DNA from 2 places in the Paenibacillus sp. FSL R7-0128 genome. Region 1 is predicted to be linked to the other one. Evidence: riboswitches for the same ligand, from Rfam matches in the RefSeq annotation. Region 1 holds a riboswitch; the other holds the start of a gene.
What was found. A riboswitch is a leader RNA that binds a small molecule or an ion and turns the genes downstream of it on or off. The one in region 1 is predicted to bind cyclic di-AMP.
Positions count from the first base shown of each region.

Region 2: another riboswitch for cyclic di-AMP. It lies ahead of NST26_RS17070 (APC family permease); the one in region 1 lies ahead of NST26_RS22525 (hypothetical protein).

Region 1 is NZ_JBBOCD010000001.1:5,317,957-5,336,243, forward strand. It holds gene NST26_RS22500 (sensor histidine kinase) at 1-1,241, shown strand, start outside; gene NST26_RS22505 (response regulator transcription factor) at 1,342-2,970, shown strand; gene NST26_RS22510 (LacI family DNA-binding transcriptional regulator) at 3,545-4,540, shown strand; gene NST26_RS22515 (alpha-galactosidase) at 4,657-6,951, shown strand; gene NST26_RS22520 (flotillin family protein) at 7,086-8,516, opposite strand; gene NST26_RS22525 (hypothetical protein) at 8,535-9,032, opposite strand; cyclic di-AMP (ydaO/yuaA leader) riboswitch at 9,425-9,607, opposite strand; gene NST26_RS22530 (TetR/AcrR family transcriptional regulator) at 10,135-10,755, shown strand; gene NST26_RS22535 (MMPL family transporter) at 10,785-13,259, shown strand; gene NST26_RS22540 (GNAT family N-acetyltransferase) at 13,460-13,882, shown strand; gene NST26_RS22545 (DUF1877 family protein) at 13,960-14,409, opposite strand; gene cls (cardiolipin synthase) at 14,458-15,900, opposite strand; gene NST26_RS22555 (winged helix-turn-helix transcriptional regulator) at 15,937-16,308, opposite strand; gene NST26_RS22560 (NAD(P)H oxidoreductase) at 16,478-17,065, shown strand; gene NST26_RS22565 (PhzF family phenazine biosynthesis protein) at 17,087-17,974, opposite strand; gene NST26_RS22570 (beta-N-acetylhexosaminidase) at 18,282-18,287, opposite strand, start outside.
Region 2 is NZ_JBBOCD010000001.1:4,133,241-4,146,277, forward strand. It holds gene NST26_RS17030 (hypothetical protein) at 1-166, shown strand, start outside; gene NST26_RS17035 (IS1182 family transposase) at 290-1,849, opposite strand; gene murB (UDP-N-acetylmuramate dehydrogenase) at 2,183-3,097, opposite strand; gene NST26_RS17045 ((2Fe-2S)-binding protein) at 3,266-4,075, opposite strand; gene NST26_RS17050 (ABC transporter ATP-binding protein) at 4,085-4,891, opposite strand; gene NST26_RS17055 (FecCD family ABC transporter permease) at 4,933-5,967, opposite strand; gene NST26_RS17060 (FecCD family ABC transporter permease) at 5,964-7,025, opposite strand; gene NST26_RS17065 (ABC transporter substrate-binding protein) at 7,178-8,215, opposite strand; gene NST26_RS17070 (APC family permease) at 8,388-10,205, opposite strand; cyclic di-AMP (ydaO/yuaA leader) riboswitch at 10,334-10,493, opposite strand; gene NST26_RS17075 (disulfide oxidoreductase) at 10,720-11,154, opposite strand; gene NST26_RS17080 (DsbA family protein) at 11,151-11,915, opposite strand; gene NST26_RS17085 (sensor histidine kinase) at 12,009-13,037, opposite strand, start outside.

The DNA.
Region 1 (18,287 bases):
CTATTTATGGCCGGGGGGCTACCCGGGTGGGCACCGTCTATCTGCTCGCGAATACCTCCGTCATTACGGACAAACTGAAGGGCTATGCCCTGCCGGAGCACTCCCGGCTGCTGCTTACGCTCGGCGATCATCATTATCAGCTTAACGGAGATCAGGTCAAAGCCATTGAAGAGCCGTATGAGCCGGTAGCCTATACCAGTGACAAGCCTGTCGGCCCCGATACCGAGCTGTCCATGGTGAAAATGCAAGATGATGGGGAAAGCCATATCGTGGTATCGTATCCGGTACGCAGCGGTGTCATGCTCTCGCAGACCTTATCCAGCGACCAGTTCGCGCCCCGGAGCAATATATGGATTCTCGTCCTGCTCGGCGTCTGTCTGCTCGTGCTTGTCTTAAGCGCGATCATTACGCTGTATTTGACCCGCACGATCAGCCTTCCAGTCGAGAAGCTGAAGAAGCGTATGGACAAGATTGCCCAGGGCAACTTCCTGCTGGACTCGGGTATTGAATGGAACAGTGAGCTGGGCGATGTCGGCCGGGGCATTAACCGCCTGTCCCAGGATATCGTAGCCCTCATGGACAGCCGGCTCGCGGACGAGAAGCAGAAGCAGGAGCTGGAATACCGGATGCTCCAGAACCAGATTAATCCGCATTTCCTCTACAATACCCTGAACTCGATCAAATGGATGGCTACGATCCAGAACGCCACCGGTATTGCAGAGATGACGACCTCCCTATCCCGGCTGCTCCGCAGCATCGCCAAGGACAACCGGCGGCTGATGCCGCTGAAGGATGAGCTGAGCTTGCTGGATGATTATTTCCTGATTCAGAAATACCGCTATGGCAGCACGGTTACCATGGTCACAGAGATTGAAGAGGAAGCACTGCTTGGCGGGCTTATCCCGCGCTTCACACTCCAGCCCTTGGTCGAGAATGCGATCTTCCACGGCATCGAGCCCAAGGGCCGAGGCGACATTGTTGTCCGGGTCACGAAGAGCGGATACACGGATCTGCTCATCACGATCGAGGACAACGGGGTCGGGATGACGGCGGAGCAGATTGCCACCATTCTAACCGTTCCCGGGGACGAGGCTAAGGGAATGCTGGAGAATATCGGGCTGCGCAGTGTGAACGAACGGCTGCAGCTCGCTTTTGGCAGAGAGTACGGCTTGTCCATTGAGAGCGTGCCCGGCCGCTATACCTTAATGAAGCTGCTGCTCCCCTTCCGGCAGAGAGAATAGCTAAGAATCCCCCACAAAGTGAGGCCTTAGCTTCGATGAGTACTCAGGTACTTTGCGGGGACCCCAAAACAATAGCATACCGAGCAAGGATGTGATGAGCTTGATCAAATTATTAATTGCAGATGATGAAGCCCTGGTCTGCATCGGACTCCAGTCCATGCTGAAATGGGAGCAATATAACATTGAGATTGTCGGCATCGCCCACAACGGCGCACAGGAGGAAGAAATGATCGACACCCTCCGCCCGGACATTGTAATCAGCGATATCAAAATGCCGATCAAAAGCGGCCTGGAGGTCGCCGGCTCGGTCCGGCGCAAGTACGGGCGGCTTCCGCTGTTCATCATGCTGACCAGCTACGAGGAATTCCAGTATGCGCGCGGAGCGATTGAGATCCAGGCCACCGATTACCTGGTGAAGCTGGAGCTGACCCCGGAGGCGCTGGCCGAATCGATCCGCCGGGCCACCAGTATCCTGGAGGAGTACCAGACCATGGAGAGCTATCCGAAGCTGGTCCATCGCGGCAATCTCCAGGCCCAGCGGGATAAATTCTTCATCCGGCTGTTAAGCGGCCTGTTCGAGAACAAGAACCAGTATCTGCTGCAAAAGGAGGATCTGGAGGTGGACCTCTCCGCGCCGGCCTATCTGGTCTGTACCTGCCGCATTCTCGGGCCGGACACCGTCCCGCCGCGCGGGGATAAGCTGGTGGCCTTATGCTCAAGCACCGTGCAGATGGCAAAGGATACACTGGCCTCCAGAAGCGCCTGCTACGTCACCAGCCTGGATCTGCGCAACTTCGCGCTGACCCTGCCTGTGCCGGGCCCGGACCCGCAGCTCTGGATGCAAGACATCCAGAAGCTGCTGGCGGACATGGCCTCCGTACTGCATAATTACTTCAATGTGACCATTATCGGGGCGATCGGCTTCGCGGTGGAAGATCCGTTTTTGCTGCAGGGGAGCTATCTCGCCGCCCGGAAGGCGCTGCCCGCCGCTGTGAAGGAGCGCTCCTTCGTCTTCTTCACGGAAGGCGAAGCCCTCCTGCAGGAGCACCTGCTGTTTGATTTCTCGGAATCGCGGCTGGAGATCCGCAGAGCTTTTGAAGAAATGGATACCCGCGCCCTGCACAGCATCATCTCCCGGATGATCGAGATCTTCGACGGACGGGCCGATCTGCTCGTTCCCGCCACCGATGCCGCCTGCAACATTCTATATATGGCGACCTCCCTGCTCGCGGACGGAGAGAACATGGTAGAGCAGATCTTCGAGCAGGAGCCGGAGGGCTACCGGGCAATCTATCAGATGCATACCATTGAAGAGATTACCGGCTGGCTCGTCCAGTTCCGGGACGGCTGTGTCCGGATGCTCGCCACCCGCAGACAGAGCTATAAGGAGCAGGTGGTGAAGAATGTCCAGGAGTATATCAAAAGAAATCTCGGTACCAAGCTGTCGCTTAATCAAGTCGCGGATGTGTTCAACTTCAGCCCCAACTATCTGAGCCACCTGTTCTCCAAGGTCGCCGGGGTGAACTATGTTGAGTATATCACAGAGACCAAAATCACCGCCGCCAAGGAAATGATGGTCCGCGGCGAAGGCCGGATCTACGAAATCTCCCAGAAGCTGGGCTATGAGAGCGCCTTTTATTTCAGCAAGGTGTTCAAGAAGGTCACCGGGCTCTCTCCCCGGGATTATATGCAGCACATTGAAGGGAATGCGGGAGGGGAACACACATGATATACCTCTGAAGAGTGTGCGGATCTGATTGTGGGGCATTTATTCGGTGAGCGTACTGTAGAATGATATGGATGAGATGGATGAGATGGCGTAATAATGCGGAAAAGTAGACAGGGCTGCCGGTATAGGCAGCCTTTTTTTTATTTGCGTACAAACGGAATCATGAGCTGAGGCCTAGCTGTTTCCGCAGAGCAAGAGCCGAACAACAAAGTAGGACTTGCTGTAACCTTGGTCCAAACTCCTCTTAGCCTTATTCAGCATCTAGCGGACTCAGATGAAGCTATAACGCGGAAAAACCAACTTTTCTCGTGTTTCCGGACTCAGGAGCGCTTATGTTGCCATTTGCAGCTATAAATGAGGAGTAATGGGTTAGTTAACGGCCTTTGAGTCCGCCTGGCCAGCCTAATGGTGTAATTTAGCGCTGATAAGGTCTTTCCAGTCCGCGAGGATGATGGGGCGGGGCACCCCTCCCTAATGTAAGCGCTCCTCAAAATCTGCTTGAAAGAACTCTAAAGAGATGGTAGGATGAAGACGAATATTTAGTAAATTTATTAACTAAAAAGGCGTGAGCAGCTTGGCAACGATTAAAGACATCGCCCGCGAGGCCGGCGTATCGGCCGCAACCGTATCAAGAGTACTAAATAATGACCTGTCTCTGGCGGTCAGTGAGGAGACGCGCAGCCGGGTGTTCGCTGTGGCCGGGCAGCTTGGCTACAAGCCCTCACGGGTACGGCAGCTGAAGCGGGAGAACGAGCTGGGCAGCAAGACCGTCACACTTCTGCTCTGGTGTACAGCCGAAGAGGAACGGGACGACCCTTATTACGGCTCGATCCGGCGCGGCGTGGAGCTGCGCTGTGAGGAGCTGGGCATCCGGCTCGGCCAGACGCTGCGCGGACACAGCACGCCAGCCCCGCTCCGGCCCACAGGTGACGGGCTTATTGTAGTTGGCGGGAGCTTCCAGCCGGGAGAGCTTGCGAAGCTGCACCCGGATACAAGCACCACCGTACTGGTCGACCATTATTCGGAGCGCACGGAATATGACTCCGTGCGGACACATTTCCGGCAGGCTGTCGATCAGGCGCTGGGCCATCTGCTGGAGCTCGGTCACCGCGAGATCGCCTTCATCGGAGGCGGCAGCGAGGAGGAGCGCCGGAGGTATCATTACACCCGGATTATGCAGAGCCAGGGTTGCTATGATCCGGCGCTGATCCGCACCGGAAGCTGGACCAGTGCTGACGGCTACCGGATGATGAGCGAGCTGCTGGCAGGGGTAAAGCGGCCTACGGCCTGCTTCGCCGCCAGTGATCCGCTGGCGGTCGGCGCTCTGCGCGCCCTGCATGATCACGGGATACAGGTGCCTGCCGGGATGGCTGTCGTCGGCTTCGATGATATCGAGATGGCGGCCTATGTTCAGCCTCCGCTGACAACGGTCCGCGCCTATCCCGAGCAGATGGGCAAAGCTGCGGTTCAACTGCTCGCCGAGCGGTTCGAAGGACGCGAAGCCCCTTCGCATTCGATGATCGGCACGAAGCTGATAGTCCGGGAGACCAGCGGCGGGACAGCGGATTAACCGCAGCCCGGCTGCACAGCAATCGTTGATTGCCTTTTCTAAGGTATCAGCAGAAATAATGCTCAGTTGGTCCAGATATCCGGACCTTATCCCATCACACAAGGAGTGTTATGATTATGAACATTTTTGCAGACGAATCACGAGGATTGTTCCACCTTCAGTCCAAAGATACCAGCTACATTATCCAACTGATTGAAGGTTATCCTGCCCATGTCTACTGGGGAGCGAGGCTTCGCCATGACAGCAGCCTGAACGGAGTGCTTGAGCTGCGCGAACGTGCCTCCTTCTCGCCAACCCCGGTGCTAACGCGGCCTTCGCTCTCTCTGGATGCCCTGCCTCAGGAGTATCCGCAGTATGGAACGAGCGACTTCCGGCGGCCGGCCTATCAGGTTCAGCTAGCTGACGGCACGCGGATCTCTGAACTCAAATATGCAGGATATACCATTACACCAGGCAAGCCGGCACTCGAAGGACTGCCTGCCGTGTATGCGGAGAATGAAGCAGAAGCACAGACACTGGAGCTTACCCTGAAAGATGACTACGCTGGTCTAACGGTTAGACTGCTCTACACCGTATTCGCCGATCATAACGCGATTACCCGTTCCGTCCGCTTCGAGCATAACGGCGAAGCCCCGCTCCGGCTGGAGCAGGCGCTTAGCGCATCCGTCGATTTCGCCGATTCCTCTTACGATACGCTGCATCTGAGCGGCGCATGGGCCAGAGAGCGCCATGTTCAGCGCCGTCCGCTTACTCCGGGAGCTGCCTTGTCACTGGAGAGCCGCCGCGGCTCAAGCAGCCACCAGACCAATCCGTTCATTGCGCTGCTACGTCATGGCGCAGATGAAGACCAGGGGGATGTCTACGGCTTCAGCCTCGTCTACAGCGGCAGCTTCGCCGCCACTGCTGAGGTTGAGCAGTTCGGACAGACCCGTGTAAGCATCGGGATTAATCCGTTCGACTTCTCCTGGCTGCTGGAGCCGGGCCAATCCTTCCAGACCCCGGAGGCCGTGCTCGTCTATTCCGGTGAAGGTCTCGGCGGCATGTCGCGTACCTATCACCGGCTGTACCGGACCCGGCTCTGCCGTGGTGTTCACCGTGATCTTGCCCGGCCGATTCTGGTCAACAACTGGGAGGCGACTTACTTCGACTTCGATGCGGACAAAATCGCAACCATCGCCAAAGCAGCAGGCCCGCTCGGCATTGAGCTATTCGTCCTTGACGACGGCTGGTTCGGCAGACGCGACAAGGATAACAGCTCACTCGGCGACTGGTTCGAGGACCGCCGCAAGCTGCCTGAAGGTCTGGCGGATCTGGCCGGCCGGGTCAACAAGGAAGGCGTACAGTTCGGTCTATGGGTGGAGCCGGAGATGGTCTCGCCGGACAGTGAGCTGTACCGCAAGCACCCGGACTGGTGCCTGCATGCCGCAGGACGCCGCCGCACGGAAGGCCGCAACCAGCTAATCCTGGACCTCTCCCGTCCGGAAGTCTGCGACTATCTGTATGAGACATTAAGCGCGGTCTTTTCCAGTGCCCCGATCCGCTATATCAAGTGGGACATGAACCGTAACATGACCGAGATAGCTTCTGCCAAAGCCAGCCCTGAGCGGCAAAAAGAAACCGCCCACCGCTATATGCTGGGGCTGTACAATTTGCTGGAGCGCCTGACCTCGCGCTTCCCGGACATTCTGTTCGAGAGCTGCTCCGGCGGCGGCGGCCGGTTCGATCCGGGAATCCTGTTCTATATGCCGCAGACCTGGACCAGTGACAACACCGATGCGGTAGAACGCCTAGCGATTCAATATGGCACCAGTATTGTCTATCCGGCCAGCAGCATGGGCGCACATGTGTCTGATGTTCCGAACCATCAGGTAGACCGCATCACCACCCTAGCTACACGCGGGGATGTGGCGATGAGCGGCAACTTCGGTTATGAGCTGGACCTCACAAAGTTCACCGAAGCGGAGAAGGACCTGGCTACCTGGCAGATTGCCCAGTACAAGGAGATCCGTACGCTGGTGCAGCAGGGTGATATGTACCGCCTGCTGAGCCCGTTCGAGGGCAGCGGCGAGACCGCCTGGATGTTCGTCAGCGAGGACAAGACCGAAGCCTTCGTCGCTTATTTCCGCGTGCTGGCCATACCGAATCCTCCGATCTCGCGCCTTACGCTCAAAGGACTCAATCCCGAGCTGGATTATGTCATTGAGACGGGGGCAAAAGGCAGCAACGGGCATGTCCACGGCGGCGCAGAAGCCTCTGCACCTGCAGATGGCGTCAGCTCCGCTCCATTCCAGCCCGCCTTTGACGGCACACCGCTGGGCGGTGACCGCCTGATGCGTATCGGTCTTGTGGTCTCCGACCTGCGCGGGGATTACGCCAGCTGCACCTACCGCCTGAGAGCGGTGCAGCGCTGATCAACAGCTTCAGACATACCACAGGCGTCAGCCTCCTTTTGGAGATTGACGCCTGTTTTTTTGTGGAGAGATGCAGTCAGGAAGGGGCTTGCTGCCGTTTCATTAACTACTTACTGCCTCCCCCTACTCCTCTTCTACTCCTGTCCATGCTTCTTGTCCCGGCCAAGTAACCCGCTGAGCGCCTCAGTCACGTTCATGCCGGTAAGTGTCTGGGTCAGCTCTGGAACCTGGGCCATGATTTTGGCGATATCACCCGTAATCTTGTTCACGCCTGAGGAAGCCCCGTCCTGGGAGATGACGGTGATCTTATCTACCTTGGCCAGCGGGGAGGCGATTTTCTCAGCCAGCTCGGGCAGGATTTTCAGGAATTCCACGGTCAGGGCGGCTTGAGTGAACTGTTTGTACGCCTCAGCCTTCTTCTGCAGCGCTCCCGCTTCCGCCGCTCCGGCGAGCTGGACGATCTCTGCATTCGCCTTCCCTTTTGCCAATTCCGCCTCCGCTGTTGCCAGTCCGCGCTTGGTCGTCGTAGCGGCTTCGGCTTCCGCCTCCAGAATCTGCCGCTGCTTGGCGGCTTCCGCTCTCATGATCGTCGCTTGATTCTCTGCCTGGGCCGGCTTGATTACCGTCGCTTCCAGCTCCCGCTGTCTCAGCTCGACCTCGATCTCCCGGACTGTGCGGTTGGCTTCGGCCTCCATTTGAGTGATTTTCACCTGTTCGGTAACCAGCGACTGCTTGATCTTATTCTGCTGCAATTCGTACGCCAGATCCGCCTGTGCCTTCTTCACCTCGGTCTCCAGCTTGAAGTCCGCCTGCTTAATGTTCAGCTCCTTCTCGAACAGCGATTCCTTCGCACGGGCAGCGGTTCCTGCTTCAATCGTCGCCTGATGCGCATTGGCTTTGGCAATGGAGGATTCCTTCTCCGCCTCGGCCTGCTTGATCTGAATATCGCGTTCGGCTTCAGCCTTGGCGATGCTGGCATCACGGCGAATCCGCTCAATCTCAGGCACCCCCATATTGTCGATGTACCCTTTGTCGTCGGTAATTTTCTTGATGGTGAAGCTTACGACCTCCAGCCCCATCTTGTCGAGATCCTCCGAGCAGGTCTCCCGCATCTTGCTGTTAATTTCGTCTGGGGTCTTGAGTATAGATTCTACACTGAGCTGCCCGATCAGGCCGCGCAGATGACCCTCCACCGAATGCAGAATAATCGTCTCACGGTCCTCTTCCGGCCGGTCAATGAACTGCTCGCTGGCTGTGAGAATAGCGGTTGGATCGCTTTTGATCTTAATCTGGGCGACCGCCTCCAGGTTCAGCTTGATGCCCTGGCGGGAGAACATGGCCTGCGCCGGGATCACATCGAAGCTCATCAGCATCATGGAGATGGTTTTATTGTTCTGGAAGCCGGGGATGACGAATGTCCCGCCGCCCTGAACCACTCTTTTGCCGCCGAGACCGTATACGATCATGGCCTGATTGGGCGGAACCTTTTTATACGCGGTCACAATACTGGTTAACGCCAGCAGAATTACAACAACAATAGCTCCGGTTACATATAAAATTAACATTTGCTCCGACACTCCCCGTTAGTTTTGTTCCATTTCCCTCTCAAACAAAGTGACCGCTGCGATCCCCTTATCCGTCTTCACAATAATCACCCGATCGCCCCGCAATAGCGACTGACCGGATTCGGCACGCACGCCGATGGAACGCATGGTCCCGTGCAGCACATACTTCATCTCTCCCACGGCCCCATCCGCTGCGGCGATGCTGATATAGCCGAGCTGGCCTGCCGGATCATAATCGAGTTCACTCATACTGCTGTCATACCGGGTCATTACCCGGGCCAGTACCGTGTAGAGCAGGATGCCCGGCAGCAGGGCGATCAAGGTACAGACCAGTACTACGGCGAGCAGCTGCATCCCGCTGTACTTGACAAGCATATACCCTGTGCCGCCCCAGACGGTGACAAACACCATCAGCGGAAGAATCGGCAGAAAGCCCGGCCCCCCGCCATCACCTCCCCCGACATGCAGGTGGCCTACCAGACCGTGCCCATGAATGCTGCCACTGAGGATAAGCACGAGGCCAACCCAGAAACAGACGATAAATACAGTAGCGATGGTAACCCCCTCCTTTTAATGTAATATGGCTATAAGAAAACTGACTGTAGTGGCGATGCGGAAACTGTCTATTGTGGTACATAAAAAGACTATTGCGGCATATAAATGACTAATTAATGTTGTTATAAGATTTAATTTCGCTACTCCCCGTCACTAATGCACCTAATTTCCACTTTAGGCTGCTTGGTTGTGTATGGCAGAGGCGCAATTGGATTCAAGGGCACTTGTGCTCTTCATTTCCGCATCCAGCCCATTTTCAGGGCATTCAGTGGGATTAATCCCCTTCCCTACACAGCAAAAAGACCACAGCAGCAGCAGGGCTCTCCGTGGTCGGTTACTCGATCATGGCGCTCATCCTCTCTCTTCGAGGCTTACGGGGTTAGCTGACGGATTCGGGCAGCGAGATTGCCCTACCTCACCAGAGCCATAGTAGCACACTGGCAAGGATTCACCCCGGGTACTCAGCAGCCTATCCTTAAGCCACCTGCACCAGTTGGTTCCCCCGTTCCCGTTACGGAATTCAGCCATTTCAAGAACAGTGTCATTTCATTCGGTTGTTGATTGAATCTTACGCCTGCAGCCATTTAATGTAAAACCTCACGGATGACAAAAGAAGTCAATAATGCTGTCCCTTCGTGAATGAAGGCGCATTCTTCAGCTCTGCTCTTATCCGCCCGGGGATTTGCTCGCGCTATCGTCTGTTTACACCCATGTTACTCTTCCTCTCACGTACTGCTCATTTGCTCACCTAATCCCCTCCCACTCTCCTACTCACTTACTCACTCACATACTCACCTACTCACTTACTCACTTACTCTCCTACTCTTACTCCCACTCTAGCTCTCACTCCTCATTTACTCACTTACTTCCCACTCCCTTCCCCACGCCCTCCTAATTTAATCTCCTAACCCCCACCTTTCTTTCTCAGCCCATTACTCCAAATTTAAAATATTCACATTTTCGTCACTTGATGCTCATTGTGCAATCTTTCCCTTTGAGCAATAATAGAACCTATAGATTCTCTAGAACTTATAGATTTCAGGGAAAGGAGGAACATTTACTTTTGAATTCCAAACTGAATCTGCGGGACAAAAAAAAGGAAGCCACCGCCTATGCCTTAGCCGTAGCGGCCTTCGAGCTTGCGCTTGAGCATGGCATGGATGGCTTCATTGTGGATGATGTTGTTCAGAAGGCTGGATATTCCCGGCGGACTTTTGCGAATTACTTCTCCTGTAAGGAGGAGGCAGTCGCCGCCTATTTCATTGGCATTATTGCTGTCCAAGAGAAAGAGAATAACCCGCTGGCTGCTCTGCCGTCGGATGCTACACCGCTCGATGCCCTGTACAATCTGCTGAAGCTGCAATTCACCTCGGAGTTCCTGCATAAGCTGCGGCAGTTCGTCTCCCTGGCTAATCAATATCCGTCCCTGGAGCCTTACATTCTCAATGTCTTCCGGCATTTGCAGATCACCGCCCAGGAGACACTGGAGCAGTTCACCCGTGGACGGTATGCCGATGGATATACCCACCTGCTGGTAGGTGCCGTCTATGGGGCCTTCGTGCCTATCCTGGACGGACGGCTGAACGTCATGCTGCCGGGTGAGCAGCAGAGCGGGGACTCCGGAGCTATGCCGTTTGAACAATACCTGAATTCCATGTTTGCTTATTTACGCAACGGCTTCTAAATTCACAGATAAAGAGGAGAAACCACTACATGTCTACTTTTCTATACCGCTTAGGTAAATCGGCTTATGCTAAGCCCTGGGCCTTCATTGCAGTCTGGATCATTGTACTCGGAGTTGTAGGCACCCTGATTGGAGTCAACGGCATTCAATCCAGCTCCGAGATGAAAATTGAAGGCACAGAGTCGCAAAAGGTGCTGGATAAGCTGACAAAAGAGCTGCCCGCTGCGGCCGGAGGCCAGGCTAGTATCGCCTTCACTGTACCGGACGGGGAGCGTCTTGATACGCCTGAGCGTACAGCGCTGCTTCTAAAAGCTATTAATGATGTATACAACATGGAATATGTCATCAACCCTGCCGAACTGGCAGCACAAGCAGCGGCCGCCGCTGCCGGTCAAGCCGCTGCTGATCCTTCCGCTGCCACTGGTCAAGCCGCTGCCGATCCTTCTGCCGCCGCGGGTCAAGCCGCTACTGATCCTTCCGCTGCCACTGGTCAAGCCGCTGCCGATCCTTCTGCCGCTGCTGGTCAAGCCGCTACCGATCCTTCCGCCACCGCTGGTCAAGCCACTGCCGATCCTTCTGCCGCCGCGGGTCAAGCCGCTGCTGCTCAGGCAGCACCGTTCGGTCCGCTGATTGTTGACGGCGCTCCGGTTCCCGGCGTGATGCTGTCGGCTAACGGCAGCATTGCCCTGTTCCAGTTCCAGTTCACGGTTCAGCAGACATCTCTGCCATCGGAGGTGCCGGACAACATCATCGATACCGTGACCAAAGTTGAACAGTCCGGTTCAGGCATTACCGCGATTCCAAGCGACTCGCTCAAAAGCATGCCGGCCATCGGCTCCACGGAAGCGATCGGCGTAGCCGTTGCTGCCATCGTATTGTTCATGACGCTGGGCTCAGTCGTTGCCGCCGGGCTGCCGCTGCTGACCGCACTTCTCGGAGTAGGCATTAGCGTCGGAGGTGCGTTTGCCCTCGGCAGCCTGATCCAGATGAACGATATTACACCGGTTCTTGCCGTGATGATTGGTCTCGCCGTGGGGATCGACTACTCGCTGTTCATTGTGAACCGCCAGCGCCGTCTGATCCTGGATGAGAAATTAAGCGCAGCCGAAGCAGCCAGCCGTGCACTGGGCACCGCAGGCAGCGCGGTATTCTTCGCCGGTCTGACCGTTATTATCGCCTTATGCGGCATGCTCGTCATCGGCATCGGCTTCTTGTCTACTATGGCCCTAGTTGCTGCGGCCAGCGTTCTGATCAATGTCCTGTTGGCCTTGTCCCTGCTGCCTGCGCTGCTCGGCCTGGTCGGTGAACGGATCGTAACCGCCAAAGCCCGGACCAAGCACAGCACCGCTGCCAAAAAAGCGCAGCACAGCTTCTCGCACCGCTGGGCAAATGCCACGGTGAAATACCGCTGGGCCATCATTGTGCTGGTGGTGCTGGTGCTTGGCACAGCCGCCATTCCAGTGACCAAGATGGAGCTGGGTATTCCATCCGGCGCCTCGGCGAACCTGGATACTCCGGCCCGCCAGAGCTATGATGTCATCTCCGAAGGGTTCGGCGAAGGCTTCAACGGCCCGCTGCTGCTGGTTGCTGAGACAAAGAATCCGTCTGAGAAGATCTCCATGCCGATCCTGGGCAAGCTGGTTCAGGAGCTGCAAATGCACGATAATGTGACCCTGGTCTCTCCGCTCGGTGTCAGTCCCACCGGCGATATCGCCATTATCAGCCTAATTCCGAAGACGGGTCCCACTGACACCGCAACCAGAGACCTGGTGCAGGAGCTGCGCGATCCGGCGTCCGCACTCACCACCGGCAACAATATTAATCTTGGCGTGACCGGCTTCACCGCCATCAATATTGATATGTCCTCGAAGCTGTCCGATGCCTTCCCTGTATACATCGGGATCATCGTGATCCTGTCGCTGATCATTCTGCTGCTGGTATTCCGTTCCATTATCGTACCTATCAAAGCAACCGTCGGCTTCGTGTTAAGTATTATTGCCACCTTCGGCGTAACCACCGCCGTCTATCAATGGGGCTGGCTGCATTCGCTGTTCGGCTTCGATACCGGCGGACCGCTGCTGAGCTTCATGCCGATCCTGGTCACCGGTATTCTGTACGGACTCGCTATGGATTATCAGGTCTTCCTGGTCAGCTCCATGCGTGAAGCTTATGTCCACGGCCGCCATGGCAAGGACAGTGTTATTCACGGCTATGATCTGGCCAGCCGGGTTGTACTGGCCGCAGGTGTGATCATGGTGTCCGTCTTCGCCGGCTTCATCTTCGCCCCTGATGCGATGATTAAGCAGATCGGCTTCGCGCTGGCCTTCGGCATCCTGATCGATGCCTTCATCATCCGGATGACGCTCGTTCCGGCCGTCATGGCCGTCTTCGGCGACAAAGCCTGGTGGCTGCCGAAATGGCTGGACCGCCTGCTGCCGAATCTCGATGTCGAAGGCGATAAGCTGATCGCCAAACTGAATGCCGGGAGCGGACACAAGCACTAAACTCGCCACACACAAAGCGGAGACCTGGCTTCGATGAATAGTCAGGTACTTTGCGGGACCCCAAGACATGTACATCTCCCCGGAATAACGTACGGCACTCCCGCCGTTCTCCATGTACAAATAGAGCCTGCGGCATCGTCCGCAGGCTCTATTTTGATATAATGGCTATAATTGAATTCAAATACTAAGGAGGAGTACCCATGAACATTATAGAACTCGACCTTGCTCAGAATCAGCAGGAAATCTCCCGCTTACTGGAGGAACACAGCCGCCGCATGGACAGCAGCATTCCGCCCTATCAGCGCGAGGTGATCTCCCTCGCCGCCTACGAGAACGGAGTCTTCGTTGGCGGCATTACCGGGGATATCGTCTGGAATATCCTGAACGTGCACTTACTGGCCGTTGACCCCACCTACAGGGGCCATGGACTCGGCAAGGCCCTGCTGGAAGAGCTGGAGCACAGAGCTAGGCAACGCGGCTGTAAGGTAAGCGAGTTGACCACGATGAGCTGGCAGGCGCCGTTTTTTTATCAGAAGCAGGGGTATGAGATCTTCGGCGAGATCAAAGATTGTCCCCGCGAAGGCCAGACGAAATATTATCTTCAAAAAAAATTGCAGCCGTAATTCTCACTCTAAGCAAAAACGGTACCTCCTTTTGACAAGGACAGTACCGTTTCTGTAAGCAAAGCAAGGAGGATTGTTCAAGCCACACTGAAAATCACGTGCTTCCCGCCCGCCAGCGCCTTCCCGTAGAAGTCCAGCAGGCCTGCAAATTCACCCTTCAAAGCTGCCCTCAGCTCCTCCGCTACACCACTCGTCTTCAATTGATCGAAGTCCACCTGCTGCATCGCCGCAATAATGTCCTCCAATTCATCCTGCTCGGTGCACGCGAAGAACCCGTCCTCCTCTTCCACCTCAAACACATGGACCCCGACAACAGCTTCACTTAACGGATCGCCTTCGATAGGTTCACTGGCCGAGACTCCGGTTAGCGCGAGATGCAGTTCCTCCCACAGCTTGTCGATATCGTAATATTCACTTCCGCCTTCAATCAGCTTCTCCAGCGTATTCATCAGCTCTGAACCGTCCATCTCCATCATGCGCTCCAGCGTATCCTCATCCACCATGACATATTGACCCAGCATCCCCATTTGTCATTCCTCCTTATATAAGGTACGGCTGCCCGCGCTCCACTCTCCTTACAGAATAGGTGACAGCAGCCGGGAAATCCCCTCTTTCAGCTTGATCACCAGCGAGCGCTGCGCATACCGTTCAACCGTAAGCTCCGAGCACAGTCTGGTATCATTCAGGAAAATGTCCTGGAGCTGTTCCGCAATCGCCCGGTCATACACAATGGCATTCACCTCGAAGTTCAGCCGGAAGCTGCGCGAATCGATATTCATCGTTCCGACAGAAGCAACCTCTCCGTCAGCGACAATCGTTTTGGCGTGCAGGAAGCCATTCTCGTAGAGCAGGATTTTGGCCCCGTAATTCAGCAGATCTCCGGCATACGCCCAGGTGGCCCAATACACGAACGGATGGTCAGGCTTGTTAGGGATCATGATCTGCAGATCGACTCCGGAGAGCAGGGCGATTTTGCAGGCGTCCATGAAGCTGGTGTCCGGTATGAAGTACGGGGTCTGGATGTACACACTTTTTTTAGCCGATAAAATAAGCTTGATGTACATATTCTTCAGATGCTCAGTGGACGAATTGGGGCCGCTTGTAATAATCTGCACCGGGCTTGTCCCTGTATGGGGCTCCATGTTGAAGACGAATTCCCCGTAATCCCCGCGCTCATGCATCCCCGCCTGATGCCAGTCCAGGATGAATCTGCCCTGAATATGGCTGACGGCGTTACCGGTGATCCGGAGATGAGTGTCCCGCCAATAGCCGAATTTCTTGTCCAGCCCCAGGTACTCATCCCCCACATTGAAGCCGCCGATATAGGCGATGCTTCCGTCAATAATACACAGCTTGCGGTGATTCCTGTTGTTGATCCGGAAGTTCAGCGGCTTGAGCAGGGACGGGAAGAACACTTCAACCTCGCCCCCTGCTGCACGTAATTCTCTGAAAAAATGCCGTGAAATCCGCTTCGAGCCGACTTCATCATATAACAGCCGCACCTTCACGCCTTCCATGGCCTTCACGATCAGCATATCCCTCAGCTCCCGGCCCAGACGGTCCGGCTGAATGATGTAATACTGAATGTTGATCTCTGCGCGGGCAGAGCGGATATCCTCGAATAACGCGGCGAACTTCTGATGGCCGTCACTGTAAATAACAATCTCATTATCGCTGGATAACAGGCCGTGCGACGAACGGATATTCATGTTGATGAGCTGGGCATAGTTCGTCAGCAGCTGCGACCTGTCATCCGCCCCTTCCGCGAAGGCTGCCAGCTGCTTGTCGGCTTCGGCCTGGACATATTCCTGCTCCTCGATGAAGAGCTTGTAGAAATTCTTTTTTTTGAGATTGCGTCCGAAGAAGATATACAAGACAAATCCCAGAATCGGGATGAAAAACAATACCATCAGCCAGGCCCAAGTGTACCCCGCCTCCCTGCGCTCAATGAACAGAAAGCCCAGGGCCAGAATGATGTTAATGAGGGTGACGACTGTGGTTAGACTTGCAAATTCCATGCTCTTTCCCCTTTTCTCTCTGTCTCTCTCTGCTGCCTAAAAGTCCTCCAGCACCTTGGACCTGTCGCCATGGATCCTGTCCAGATGCTCCTCTCCCCAGTAGCATAACAGGTCCAGCGCAGGCTTCAGCCCCCAGCCGTAGGCCGTCAGCTCATACTCCACTCTGGGAGGAATCTCCTGGTAGATGGTCCGTGAGATAATCTCATCGTTCTCCAGCCCTCTTAGCTGGGCAGTCAGCACTTTCTGGGTTAAGCCCGGAATGAGCCGCAGCAGCTCGGAGGTTCGCTTCTGTCCGGTCATAAGATGGTAGATAATTAACGGCTTCCACTTGCCGCCCATCACTTCCAGCGCCGCCTCTACGCCTACTTTGTACTTTTTGGGAACGCTATCGCCATTCTGTTCAGTCATTGCTTCTGCCTCCATTATGTAGGGTACCTCAATGTTCCTATGGAACATACACCTTCCTATAGAACAGCAAAGTGCGTACTTCCGGATTATTTTATTCCTGTTTATAATAGCATCAGCCAAGGAACATGGCTACAAACCTGCTATTAAGAAAGGTAGTGAAGATACAAGCATGAGCGTATTAATCGTCGTATCACACCCAAGACAAGATTCCCTGACCTTCCAGGTCGCCCGCCGTTTCGCAGAGGGATTGAGCCAGGCCGGCCATGATTATGAGATATTGGATTTGCATGGGATAGGATTTGACCCTGTTCTACAGGGGAGAGAGGAACTCAATATGACCGCAGGTGAACAGGAACAGCCCTATTCTCCTGAATTAGAGCGGGAAATGGAGCGGTTGCGGCAGCATGACGGCCTGGCATTTGTTTTTCCGCTGTGGTGGTGGCATCTGCCGGCCATGCTGAAGGGGTATATCGACCGGGTGCTGAACAACAGGGTTGCCTACGGCACAAGTAATCTGCATGATTATCGTGCGCTATGGCTGGCTCTGGCAGGCGTATCGGAGGAGCAGGTGAAGAAACGTAATTATGATGAGGCCACTACGCGTCTGCTGAACGTAGGAATTGCCGATTACTGCGGAATCACAGACTCCAAGGTTGAGTTCTTTTACGAGACCCTGGATTCGCCGCCCGCGCATTATGAAGCGCTGCTGGAACAGGCCTATCAGGCGGGATTACATTATAGCAAGGGAGAGAACTGACACATCACAGGAATGAGGAAATCACAGCATCACATCAAATTCATTCACATAAACTGCATTGCCAGTCACTTCTATAGTGTTGCCGTTGTCCGACACGGACACCTGCACTCTACCGTCCCTGCCGATCTCAAGGCCCTGCTCAATTAGCAGCTCGAAGGAGGAGGCTTGTCCTTGTCCGCCGATGTACCTGGAATAATAAGCCCCCATCACCCCGGAGGCGGTGCCAGTCACCGGGTCCTCGGTGGTCCCAGAGAACGGGGAGGAGAAATGGCGGGCGTGCATATGCGCCTCAGGATCATACGTCTCCAGACAAAACGGGTGGATGGACGAGTGGGGCATCTCCTTCAGCACCTCAGGGAACCGCTGGTTGTCCGGCACCATCCGGGTGAAGGCGTCAAGGCTTGTGACCGGGACCAGTAAGGTCCACGTTCCGGTGCTGCCGTACATGGTCGGCAGGGTCTGATCAATATCACCGGGTTCAAGGCTGATCGAGCGGGCCAGGTCCTCAAGCGATCCGTTAAAGGGTTGAAACTGGGGACTGGCCTGTCTTATCGTCATATAGAGGTTGTCGTGATCTTCTGTGAAACGGACGGGCAAGACTCCTGCTTTGGTCTCGATGGTCAGCTCGCTGGCGTCTCCAAGCAGACCCTTGGTCTTCATGGCATATAACAACGCCATGGTCCCGTGGCCGCAGAGATTAATCTCATGCCCCGGGGTAAAATAGCGGATTCTGAGATCCGCCAGGTTGGATTTTAACGGAAACGCCGTCTCATTGAAACCCACCTTCGCTGTGATCTCCTGCATTTGCTGCTCCGTGAGCCCCTCGCCGTCCAGGACAACCCCTGCCGGGTTCCCCTTGTTCGGAATGCTGCTGAACGCATCGTAATGATAGACTTTGATGTTCTGCACACCTGCACCGCCTGTCTTTTTTGAGTAATATGATAGCATAAATGTATATAATGTGAATTTTAGATATTTAGGCATCATGATATGTTCGGTTTTCTGCATACATTCAGTCCATGGACGCCGCGCGTGCCCAATGTGGTCGGTTTTTCGACTACATTGGGCCCACGTACCCTCGCACTGCCCATTGTGTTCGCTTTTCCCAATTCACGCAAAAAAACAGCAACGGACAAGTCCCTGTGAAGCGGACGGTATCCGTTGCTGCAATCATAGAAAGCAATACTATTGTCTACTAAGCTATTTATTCAGCCATCTACTC
Region 2 (13,037 bases), 1.2 Mb from region 1:
CATTCTGCGCGGGACGGGCAGTACCTTGAATGCGGATGGTGAGCTTGTGCCTCTGCCGCAGCCGGGATATGAGCTGGCAGTGAGCGGACTAGAGCTTCATGAGGTATCCGAGGCTAAGGTGGATCTGCAAACGAGCCGGGCAAAATATTCACTGGCTGTAAGCTGATTATGCGGCGGCTCCGGCCGTAAGAATCTAAGGGGGCTGTCCCAAAAGTAGATACTCTACTGGTGGGGAAAAATTCCATGCCTTCTTAAAGGATTAATTTGTAAGAAAGGGAGCGATTCTCCGTTATTGGAGGATCGCTCCCTTGCGTTTCTGGTCATTCGCTGCTTGCTTCAGCAGGTTGTGAGCAAGCGAAAGCCAACCGACCTCTAGCGTCACTTTTTCCATGCCGCGAAGCAGAAAGCGCCGGAAGCCCCGGTTATTTTTTAATTGTCCAAATACACTTTCCGGCTCCGTCATTCGACGTACGGCCAATAGATAGCCTTCCTCGCTTCGGAGGATTTCTTTCGCCTGTTTCTGGTATCTAAGCCGCTCCAAACTGACTGCGATTTCCCGGTTTCCGCTTCCCTTCGTGCAGTTTTCTTTTAGCGGACAACCTCCGCAGCTTTGACTTTGGTAATGACGCTTCTTAATTTCGTATCCACTCTCTGTGGTTTCCTTGCTCTCTCGTTGGAAATACAGCGGGTATCCAGCTAAACACGTCCAGCGATCCTCGGATGCGTCGTAGGTCCAGTTCTCGATTTTTCCGACGTCGGCTTTCCAGGCTTTGCTCTTTTCTTTGTGGTAGGTGCTGTATTTCACGACGGCCTGTATCTCGCTCTTTTCCAGATAGGCGTAGTTTTCTTCACTTCCATAGCCGGCATCTGCAATGACCGTCTTTGGAAGTTTTCCGAGGAATTGCTTTGTTTTTGCCAGATGTGGTTCTAAACAGCGGGTGTCACCCGGTCTTTGATGTAGACTGTAGGTTAAAATAAATTGGTTTTCGGTCCCGATCTGTAGATTGTAACCTGGCTTCAGTTGGCCATTTTGCATGTGATCTTCTTTCATCCGCATAAACGTTGCCTCGGGATCGGTCTTGCTGAAACTATTCCGGTCCCCAAGCAGCTTTTGATATTGTTCGTACTTCTGCAGTCGAGGGAGCAAATCCTTACGCAACTTCCGAACCGTCTTTTTTAGGGGCTTGTCTTTCGGTTTTTCGGCAAGCTGAGCTTCAAGCTTTTGCACGGCTTGTTCGAGTTTCTCACTGTCCATTTCCGAACCCGTGCTGAGTTCAGCCAGATCTTTGCCCTGATTCTCTTGTTCTTCCTGCTCTTCCGCTGCTTCAATGTCAGCGAATAGGGCCTGTACCTTATCTTGCAGTTTCGCTTTGTGTTTGCTGACCGCTTTGCTCCAGACAAAGGTGTAGCGATTGGCATTCGCTTCGATCTTAGTTCCGTCCACAAAATAATGCTCCAGAGACACGTATTTTTCGTCAGCCAGAAACTGAAGCACGGCGGTAAATACCGTTTCGAGGACCTTTCTCATCCGCTGGGAACGGAAGCGATTCAGCGTGCGGAAGTCGGGTCGCTGCCGTCCGGCCAGCCACATGAAGGGAATGTTCTCCCGGACCGCTTTGGCGATTTGGCGAGACGAATAGATTCGCTGAGTGTAAGCGTAGATAATGACTTTGGTGAGCATTTTAGGATGGTAGCTGTCACGGCCGCCGCCGGGATAGGCCGCGTCAAAAATGGCGTTGTCCAGCCGATTGACGGCGGCATTCACGACGCGAACGAGGTGATTTTCCGGGATATCTTCTTCCAGATCCATTGGCAAGCAAAGCTGGTCCATGGTATATTGAATGTACAAAAGAAACCTCTCCTTTGAAATGGTTGTGTGGTAACTCCATTTTAACAAAAGAGAGGTTTCTTTTTGTGATTTTAGAAAGATTTGAAGAAACTTTTCCCGCTTAAACAGCGGAGAGGACGGAACGATTGTGAAAAAGCGGCAGCGGTCGCCTTGGTCTCCGGATTTTCACCGCTAAGGGAATGAAAAAAATCTGGAGACCACAGCGACCCAAACAACGGTCCGTTCGCGAAGCGTCCACCCAAGTGCTCACGTTGATCCTACTCCAAAATAAAAAGCTGTCCCAAGCAGCCATTTCATGGCTTTTGGGACAGCCCCTTATTCCACAACTATCGCCTACAATTCTTCCCCGATAATCTCCACTTCCGTCTCCAGCTCCACATCGAACTTGTGCTTCACCGCTGAGCGTACATGCTGGATCAATCCGATATAATCGCTGGCGGTTGCATTGTCGGCGTTGATAATGAAGCCCGCATGCTTGCGTGAGACCTCTGCGCCTCCGATGCGCGTCCCCTGGAGTCCGCTCTCCTGAATCAGCTGCCCCGCGAACCGGCCCGGCGGCCGCTTGAATACACTGCCGCAGGACGGATACTCCAGCGGTTGCTTCGATTCCCGCAGATAGGTTAACTCATCCATGGACGCTTTAATCGCGGCTGGATCGCCTGGCAGAAGCTTGAATCTCGCCTCCAGCACAATATATTGTCCAGTGGCGAAGATGCTGCTGCGGTATCCCCATTGCAGCTGATCGCTGTGCAGGGTGAGGAGCTGCCCGTTCTGATCAATCACGAGCGCACTGTGCAGCACATCCTTCACTTCCCCGCCGTAGGCTCCGGCGTTCATGTAGAGTGCCCCGCCTACCGTGCCGGGGATGCCGCAGGCGAATTCCAGACCGGTCAGCTTCTGCTCCAGCGCATAGCCCGAGACATCGATAATCTTCGCCCCGCACTGCGCATACAGCAGCCCGTCGCGGACGCCCATCCCGGACAGATCCGAGGTCTGGAGCACGATGCCGCGGATGCCTCCGTCCCGGATAATCACATTGGAGCCGTTGCCGAGAATCGTAAGCGGGATCTGATGATTATGGGCATAAGCATAGATGCTCTGGATCTCTTCATATGTAACAGGAGCCGCCAAAATATCTGCTTCGCCGCCCATGCGGGTATAGACCAGATTCTTAAGGCTCTCACGCCGTTTCAGTGAGCCTGCGGTAACAAGCGGCTGCAAATCCTCATATATGTTGTCAATATTCATTCTTCATGCTCCTAACTCTATAAACAAGATAATGGTCGTGCTCGCTGCCGGTTAATTACGGCTTCAGCAACCACAACTTTAACAACGAACAGGCTCCCTTGTCAATGACAGGAGCCTGTTACGAAGCTGCATACAGCATTATTATGTTTCGAAATTCCCAATTATGCCCTATTCTCCAGCCGCTGCGCGCTCGGCACGGAATTCCTCCCGCCGTGCGGACCGCTCCTCTTCCTTCATCCGGGGGCAGGTATAACACAGCCGTCCGCCCTCAGTCCGGTAATACATACAGCAGCGGTTACGCAGCTGAACCGTCTGCTGCGGGTCCGTGAGCGATTCAGTTCTCCGTATCTTCACCTGGAACGGATTCCGCGGCATCCCGAATACGGCAGCGGGCAGCTCATCCTTCAGATACGCATAATCCTCCTCCAGCCGGCGAAGCAGGAGCGGATCTGTCAGTTCAGCAGCAAAGGCTTCCGCATAATAGTTGAATTTGGTCGGCAGCTGTCCCCAGATCTCCCCGGGCGAAAGTCCGCTCACCTGTGAAGCCATCCGGATCAGCGGCCCGGCTGTGTTCTGGTAGAAGCTGGTTAACACCTCATTGCGCCAAGCCTTCCGGCCCGGCTCATCTGCCGGAGCTTGTACCATCCCCCATTCACGAAGCGAGAAGGCAATTCTGCAGTAGCCATCTGCCGGAACAAGATGCAGGTGAAGGTTCCGTAAGCTGAAGTCCGGTAAGCACAAGAAGCCGGTCACGGAATACTGGACCGCGAGTGCCATAATGCTCAGATAACCGCCGAAGTACGCACCGGCCGCTTTATCGTCGAGCGCCTTCATCAGCGGCCGGTAAGCCTCCATGAAGGTCCTCATCCCCGCCTCTTCTGCCAGCTCAACAGCAGCGAAGGAATACACGGCTCCCTCCGGCACCTCAAGATGGAGGTCAAATTTAGACTTATATTCTTGCCTCAGGAATTCATTCATGTTCCTCTCCTACAGCCCGGCAACTTTGTACGCAGCCAGCTCGTAAGGCAGACAGAGCGGCACACCTGTACGCGGATCAGGCACAATATCTGCCTCAATGCCGAATACCTCACGCAGCACTGCCGGTGTCATTACCTCATTCGGAGCGCCCTCGCTGATCACATTACCGGATTTGATCGCTACCATATGCTGCGCGTAACGCGAAGCATGGTTCAAATCATGGACAACCATAATAATCGTCCGGCCTTCCTGCTCATTGAGCTTCTGCAGCAGCTGAAGCACCTCCAGCTGATGGGCCATATCCAGGAAGGTCGTCGGCTCGTCAAGGAACAGAATATCCGTCTGCTGGGCCAGCGCCATGGCGATCCAGGCCCGCTGCCGCTGTCCGCCGGAGAGACGGTCAATCGGCCGGTCACGGAATTCATTCATGCCGGTCAATTCAATCGCCTCGGCAATAATGCTGCGGTCTTCAGGCGTCAGGCTGCCGAAGCCCTTCTGATGCGGATACCGTCCATATCCTACCAGCTCAGATACCGTTAAGCCGTCCGGGGCAGTAGGATTCTGCGGCAGAATCGCCAGCTGGCGGGCCACCTCTTTGGTGGAGAGATTGTGAATGGACTTCCCGTCAAGCATTACATTGCCGCTCTTCGGCTTCATGATCCGGGCCATTGTCTTCAGAATCGTGGACTTTCCCGAGCCGTTCGCCCCGACAAGCGCTGTAATCTTCCCTGTCGGAAGCGATAGATTCAGCCCCTTTACAATCATAGTCTCCGCATATCCGATGCTCAGCTGCTCTGTATTTAAACGTTCCGACATGATAAACACTCCTTAGATTTTTTAATATATACATCCCTGTACTACGCTTTCGATGTGGCCAAAAGATATAAAAAGTACGGTGCTCCAATAATCGCTACTACGATACCAGTAGGTACCTCCGCAGGCTGCAGGATCCAGCGACCGATCGTATCTGCCGTAAGCAGCAGCAGGGCTCCGGTCAGGGCAGCCGCAGGCAGCAGGATCTGATGGCGCGGGCCGACCAGCCTGCGGGCCAGGTGGGGCGCAATTAGCCCGACAAAACCAATGCTGCCGCTTACCGATACACAGGCTCCTGCCAGCGCAACAGCCGCAGCCAGCAGCCACCGCCGTTCCCGTTCGAGCGGCAGGCCCAGTCCCTTGGAGAGCTCATCGCCCAGATTCAGTACGTTGAGCACCCGGGCTTTGTAGAATGCGAAGGGCAGCAGGATCAATATCCAGGGCAGCAGGGCCAGCACAAACCGCCAGTCTCCGCCCCAGATTTTGCCGGCCAGCCAGATGGCTACGAACTGATAATTCTGCGGGTCGAGTCTTAATGACAAAATAAGCTGAAAAGCGTATATCCCGGCACCCACAGCAATCCCGATCAGGATCAGCCGTGTCGGCGAGAGCCCATCCTCCCTCCTGTAAGACAGGAAGTAGATCAGTGTTGCAGTAAGCGAGGCCCCTGCAAGCGCCAGTAGCGGAAGCACGAGGATCGGAGCTGCTGTAGTAGACGGTACAAAGGAGATAAAGATCAGTACGGCGAATCCGGCTCCGGCATTGATCCCCAGGGTGGAAGGCTCAGCGAGAGCATTACGCGACAAGCCTTGCAGAATCACTCCGGCGACCGCAAAGCCTGCACCAATCAGCAAGGAGATCACGATGCGCGGCAGCCGGAAATCAAACAGAATCAGCTGCTGCTGCTTGGTGCCGTTGCCGGATAGGGTATGTAGAACTTCGAGCGGTGACAGACGCATTAAGCCGGTATTCATACTGACCAGAAACAGAATGACGATAAGCACAGCAAGCAGTGTCAGAATACCAGCCTCTCTGGAACGGCGCGGCTTGGCCGGGGGGAATGAGGTGGAACGGTTCATTTCAGCTCCCCCTTGCGTTTGCTGGCCAGATAGATGAAGAACGGTACGCCGAATACTGCAATTAAGGCACCTATTGGTGTTTCGTATGGCGCATTAATCATCCTGGCCGCAATATCGGCCACCAGGACCAGAATGCTTCCAAGGACTGCGGAGCAGGGAATAATCCAGCGGTAGTCAACCCCAACGAGGTAACGCGTAATATGCGGAATCATTAATCCGACAAAAGCGATCGGCCCCACCGTGGAGACTGCCGCTCCGGCGAGGATGACGACAATAATCATCCCTGCAGTCTGTACCAGACCGGTGCGCTGTCCGAGACCTGCTGCAACATCCCTGCCCAGGCTCAGTAGCGTAATCGAACGCGACAACATCAGCGCACCGATTAGGGCCGCCGCGACCCAAGGAGATATTACCTGCAGCTGCTTCCAGCTCGCTCCTCCAATCCCCCCGGCCATCCAAAAGGCGATATCCTGGGAGAGGCTGAACAGGATAGCAATGCCCTGGCTGACCGCCAGCAGCATGGCGCTTACTGCCGCACCGGCGAGGGTCAGCCGAAGCGGGGTCAGTCCGCTATGGGAGAGCGATCCGATCCCGAATACCAGCAGTGAGGCTACAGCCGCTCCAAGGAAGCAGTACAGCATGATGTACGCGAAGGATAGTGTTGGCGCGAAGGCAAAAGCCAGGGCCAGTCCAACGCCCGCACCTGCATTAAGACCAATCAGTCCGGAATCCGCCAGCGGGTTGCGGGTCATCCCCTGCATAATCGCACCGGCAACGGCAAAACATGCGCCGACCAGCGCTCCTGCGGCAGCCCGGGGAATCCGCAGCTCCCGGATGACCTGATGCTGGGGCAGCTCCGGATTGAACCGGAACACCGCCTCCCATACGGTAGCCAGCCGGATATCCGCCGCACCAACCGATACGGATACCATCAGGCCGAAGACAATCGCTGCTATTCCCAGCACCAGAATAACAGCAGCGGCAAGCGGCCGCGACCGGACAGATGTGTTCCCTTCAACAGAAGGAGCTTGTAGAGCAGAATCTGTGGATGAAGCCATATGCCGTCTCCTTATCAGGATTATTAGGGAAATATAGATGATTATGATTCTCATTATCGCAAAGATATGAATATTGTTCAACTTAAAAAAGAGGCAGGCTTCTATATCCTAAGGATATAAAAGCCTGCACAATTCTCCGGCTGGTAAAGAACCTATTTTACAAAACTGCTCAGAATATCATCGATGGTCTTGGTATTGGCTATAGGGCCGCTGTACAGCCAGCTGGTATCTTTGCCGAATTCATGAACATTCCCTGCCTTAACGGCCGGAATTCCCTTCCAGACTGCACCTTCTGTAATCTCAGCTCCGCTTGCCTTGTCACTATTCACCAGAATGATATGCTCTGCAGTCAGCTCAGATAATTTCTCCAGTGAAATCGGGTTCCACGGTGCTCTGGATTCTGCAGGAATGTCGGTCACGAGATTCGGGAGCTTCACTCCAAGATCGCCATACAATACCGCACCGCTGCTGCGGGTCTCATCTACAATGAAGAAATTCTTGGACACCAGCCACAGAACCGCTACTGAATCATCGCCAATTGCCGCTGAGACAGCCGCTTTGGCTGAAGCCGCTTTCTGGTCATAGTCTGCAATAGCCTTCTCCGCTTCCGGTGTCTTATTGAGCAGCTCACCGATCTTGAGCAAGGCTGCGCGCCAGTCACTGCTGACCTCATCGCCGAGTACATAGGTTGGTGCAATCTTATTCAGCTGGTCATAAAGACCGTTCTGAACCGAGCCCTCCGACTGGACGATGTGAAAATCCGGCGTGAAGCTGGTGACGGCTTCAAGCGGCAGGTCATAGCTGATCGGCGGAACGTCCTTAAGCTCAGCGGCCAGGTAAGCCTGAGTACCATTCTTCGTAGACCACTGGGCAACCGGAGTCACGCCGAGTGCTACCAGATAATCCTCCAGATAAGAAGCAATTACACGCTGCGGATTAGCGGGAACGGTCACCTTATGTCCCATTGCATCCGTTACGGTCTTCTCCACAGCGGGTGCAGCAGTTGCTGCAGGTACCGCAGTGGCCTCCGCAGTCGCTTCTGCGGTTGCCGCAGGTGCGGTGCCTGCTCCACCGTTACTGCCTGCGTTGCTATTATCATTTCCGCAAGCGGACAGCAGCAGTGTTGTAGTCATAAGTCCGGCCACCGCCAGCTTCCCGCTTCTTGATCCTTGCAGGTTGAACGAAAACATTGAATACCCCTCCTGTATGTTACCCTCATGATTGGCAAAAGCTCTGTTACCTTCATCTTGTCTATACTGATGATATTGATTCTCATTCTCTATGTCAACCAATAACTTATAATAACGTAAAAACGGCCGTCTCCGCATTAAGCAGAAACAGCCATCTTCCTAATCTTCTATATTATTTATGCAGATGGAAAGGTACAGTCGCGATTACAATGTCCTTCTGATTCATCAGATATGAACGGATGAACAAGCTGGTCTGATTATGCAGCACCGCCTGCCACCAGTGCTTGGTCACGAATTGCGGAATCAGGACGGTAATATGATCCGTTGAAGAGGTCTTCCACTCTACTGTATCGATGAACTTCACCAGCGGGCGGATAATGCTGCGGTAGCGGGAGCGCAGGACGATCAGGCGTACGCCGGGGTTCCACTCCTCCCACTTCTGCTCCATCTTGTGAATCTCTTCTTCATCGAAGCCTACATATACAGCGACCACATTATCTGTCAATGACTTCGCATAGCTGATCGAATGCAGTACAGCACGAGTCACACCGGCGACCGGAACGACTACGGTGCTTCCTTTGATACAAGGCTTATCGGTAGCCGGGCAGATCCGCAGCTGATCGGCAATATTCATATAATGGCGGTGAATCCGGTGGAACACGATGATAACAGCCGGCAGGAAGATGAAGGCCATCCACACGCTGGAGAATTTAGTGATTATGAAAATCAGGGTGATCGTTAATGTAGTGAGCATCCCCACCGTATTGACGGCGAACTTGCTCTGCCAGCCTTTCGGCTTCGTTCTGTACCATTGGACCATCATGCCCAGCTGCGACAGCGTGAACGGAATGAATACCCCTACTGCATATAATGGAATGAGTCCTTCCGTATTCCCGTGAAACGCCGCCACCAGCACAGCCGACATAACACCGAGGAAAATAATACCGTTGGAGAAGCCCAGCCGGTCGCCGCGCACCATGAAGGCATGGGGCAGATATTTGTCTTTGGCGAACATGAACGCCAGCAGCGGGAAGGCCGAGTACGCCGTATTGGCTGCCAGGAACAGGATAACCGCCGTAATCCCCTGAATGAAGAAGTACAGTCCGCCGCGGCCGAAGGTAGATTCGGTAATCTGTGAGACCACGGTGGCCTTCTCATCAGGCATGATACCGTACCAGTAAGCGAGCAGCGTAATACCTGTGAACATTACCCCGAGAATGAGGCCCATGAGCATCAGCGTTTTGGCTGCATTTTTCTCCGCGGGCGCTTTGAAGTTAGGAATGGCATTGGAGACCGCTTCTACCCCGGTCAGAGCCGAACAGCCGGAGCTGAAGGCCTTCAGCAGCAGAAACATACTCACGTTCGATACGGCCGAGCCAATCTCAGGAACATGGGCATGGGCGCCGCCGGTCATATATTTGAAGACCCCCGAGATGATGAGCACGAAGATGGAAACCACGAACAGATAGACCGGGATAGCGATGAAGGAGGCCGATTCGGTCACTCCCCGCAGGTTAACAATCGTTAAGAGCACGATAACAGATACCGCTATCAGAACACTATGATTATGCAGACTTGGAAAAGCTGAAGTGATTGCATCCGTCCCCGCCGACGCACTTACCGCCACCGTCAGAATGTAATCCACCAGCAGAGAGCCGCCGGCCAGTAAGCCGGTATGCACCCCTAGATTGCTTTTGGCGACAATATACGCGCCCCCGCCTTGGGGATAAGCGAAGATCGTCTGCCGGTAGGACAGAATCAGAATAGCCAGCAGGCCCAATACGGCTAATGCAATTGGCAAGGAGTACCAGATAGCGGTGAACCCGGCGGCCACCAGTACAATCAGAATTTGTTCTGTTCCGTAGGCTACAGACGAGAGCGCATCAGAAGACAGGACAGCCAGTGCTTTCACCTTGGATAACTTTTCATGATCGAGTTCGTTCGACTTCATCGGACGCCCGATCAATAGTCGTTTTACCTTGCTTACCATTGTAGTAACAGTTCCTCTCTTGGTTAAGTTGAAACGGGTTTCCCTGCGCTGTTTTCATAAGTGGATTTCATAAATGCAGGCACCAAAATAAGCATACGGAAATGATCCGCATGCCTTAGTGTGCATGGTCATTATCCCACTAGTGGCTTACGAGGTTAGCTGGCGGATTCGGACTGTGGTAGCCCTACGGTTACAGGTCAAGTAGCCTGCTCCGATTCACCCCTTTTGGCCTTGGCCAAAGTGTGGTTCCCCCGTTTTTCCTTCCGGAAAATTCAGCGCATATTCAACTTCTCACAAGGACTAATATTAAGCTACAACACGTCTTCCGTAAAGCGTGGAAACAAATGAAAAAAGAATGAAAAGCACTCAAAACAACCAAATTCATCATCCGGTATGTCTTGATCTTTCATTCTCTTTCATTATCCCTTTACCACGTGATTTTACAGGGTTTTTGCATATTATTTTTTACTAAAATTAAGGGTATTCTCTTCTCTTCCTTCTGCCCGTCAGCTTCTTACTCCGCAGGCTCCTCTTTGCGTCCTGTCCAGAGCAGAATGGAGATTAAGGCAAAGGCTATAAGTGCAAGCAGAGGGATCGTTATAAATCCGAACCAGTTCAGATAATCCTTGTTGCACGGTACGCCGATGGTACAGGGAAGCACCTTGCTGAGCGCCGGAATTTTCTGCTCCGCATAATGATATATGGAGATGCTGCCGCCAATCAGACTAAGGGGAAGCACGTATGGAATGATCCGCTTGTCCCCCCGGTAGGTGGCGATCCCCAGCAGGAACAGCTGCGGATACATGAAGATCCGCTGGAACCAGCACAGCTTACAGGGCTCGTAATTTAGGACCTCACTGAGATACAGGCTTCCTGCTACAGCCACCACACAGACGAACCAGGCCAAGTAGAGACAGTTACGCCGGCAGAAGGCAGAGAAGGCGGTCATTGGGCGGTCCCTGCTCCCGCTGCTGCTGTTGCTGCCTGAATCTGGGCGTCAATCGCCTCCATATTGAAAGGCTCCTTCACCTTGATGCCGTTCACGTACAAGGAAGGCGTATTCGTTACGCCCGTATCGGTGCCAAGCTGAATATCCCGCTCCAGCTCGCTTACGTAGGTACGCTCGTCAATGTCCTTGCGCAGCAGGTCGTAATCCACCGGCAGCTCCAGCTGCTTGGCGAGACTCACCAGGAAGTCAGGTGTAGCCCATTCCTTCTCTTCATTCCCCTGATTGGCATAGATCGCATCGAAATACTTCCAGAACGCTTCCTGGTTCTGATGATAGACCGATAGCGCTGCCAGGGAGGCCGTTCTGGAATCCGTACCGAGGAAGGCCAGATTCACGAAATAGAAGGCTGCTTTATTCTGATCGACATAGCCCTGAACGATCTGCGGCTTGATCACACCGGTGAACTGGGCGCAAGCCGGACATTTGAAATCGCCGAATTCCACAATTTTGACCGGAGCATCCTCCTTGCCAAGCCGCATCATTTCGCTGTAATTGAAGGCAACCGGCTTACTGTCTGTACCGGCAGGCGAAGAGTCCTTCGATGCCAGCATAAATAAGCCTACAAAAATAATAATGACGATGGCCACCGTACTCACGATCAGAATTCTCGTTTTCTGCTTCTGCTGCTCCTGCTCTGCCCTGCGCTTCTCCTGCTTGCTCATCTGGGGAGCCGTGACATTGTTCTTTTTTGTTTTGCTCAAAGAGAGTTCCTTTCCGTCCTCAGGACTATCGTGATAAAAGAATAGTTACTTTCAAATTATATAATGTTAACTCTCTTGTTGGCAATCGCTGTCTTATACGGCTTCATTCTCCTCCGCTGACTCCCCCTCCCCTGTATCCTTGCCGAAAAATACCTCCGGGGAATGCTCCTGCGACTGCAGCTTAATTCTGAAGAAGAATTGTGTGCCGCCCCCTTCTGCCGGTTCTGCCCAGATCTCTCCTTGCATCAGGTCTACAAGCTTCTTGCAGATCGCAAGGCCCAGACCCGTGCCGGGGTACTTACGGGTATGCGACCCGTCCACCTGCGAGAAGGACTGGAAGAGCAGCTGCAGCTTATCCGGTGAGATGCCAATGCCGGTGTCGCGCACCATGAATTGCAGCGCCTGAGCGGTCTCCCTGACGCCATAGGACTCCACCTTAACCGTTACCGTGCCGGATGGCGTGAATTTCACCGCATTGCCGATCAGGTTGATGAGAATCTGGCGGATACGCGCAGCATCCCCGGTGAACTTGTCAGGAAGCCCCTCCTCGATCAGAAGCTCCAGAGATAACGGCTTGTCTTGTGTGCTCACCATGAACAGGTCCATACAGCCCTGGAGCAGCGCCTTCAGCCCGAAAGAATCCTTGTTCAGCGAGAGGGCATCCGCCTCCAGCCGGGAGATGTCGAGAATATCGCTCATCACATGCAGCAGAGCATGGCTGCTTGTACTCTGAAGCCGCAGGAGCTCCAGATGCTCAGGATTGCTGATCTCCTCGGACAGCAGCTGGTTGACGCCGATAATGCCGTTCAGCGGCGTGCGGATTTCATGGCTCATGGTGGCGAGGAACTCGCTTTTCATCGTCACCGCACTCTCCGCGGTATCCCTGGCCTCCAGCAGCTCATACTGATACTTCATCAGGGCAGTCACATCCTCGGCCACAATATAGACCCACTGCTCCGTATGATGCAGCAAAGGAAAGACGGTGACACTACAGATCAGCTGCTCCCCGCCTTTGCTCCGTACCTTCAGCTCCAGCTTGGAGGACTGCCCCCGTGAAGCGCGCGTTATGGCATCCCGTACGGCAGCTTCATCCCGTTCGCTGTATAGTATCGCCTTATAATT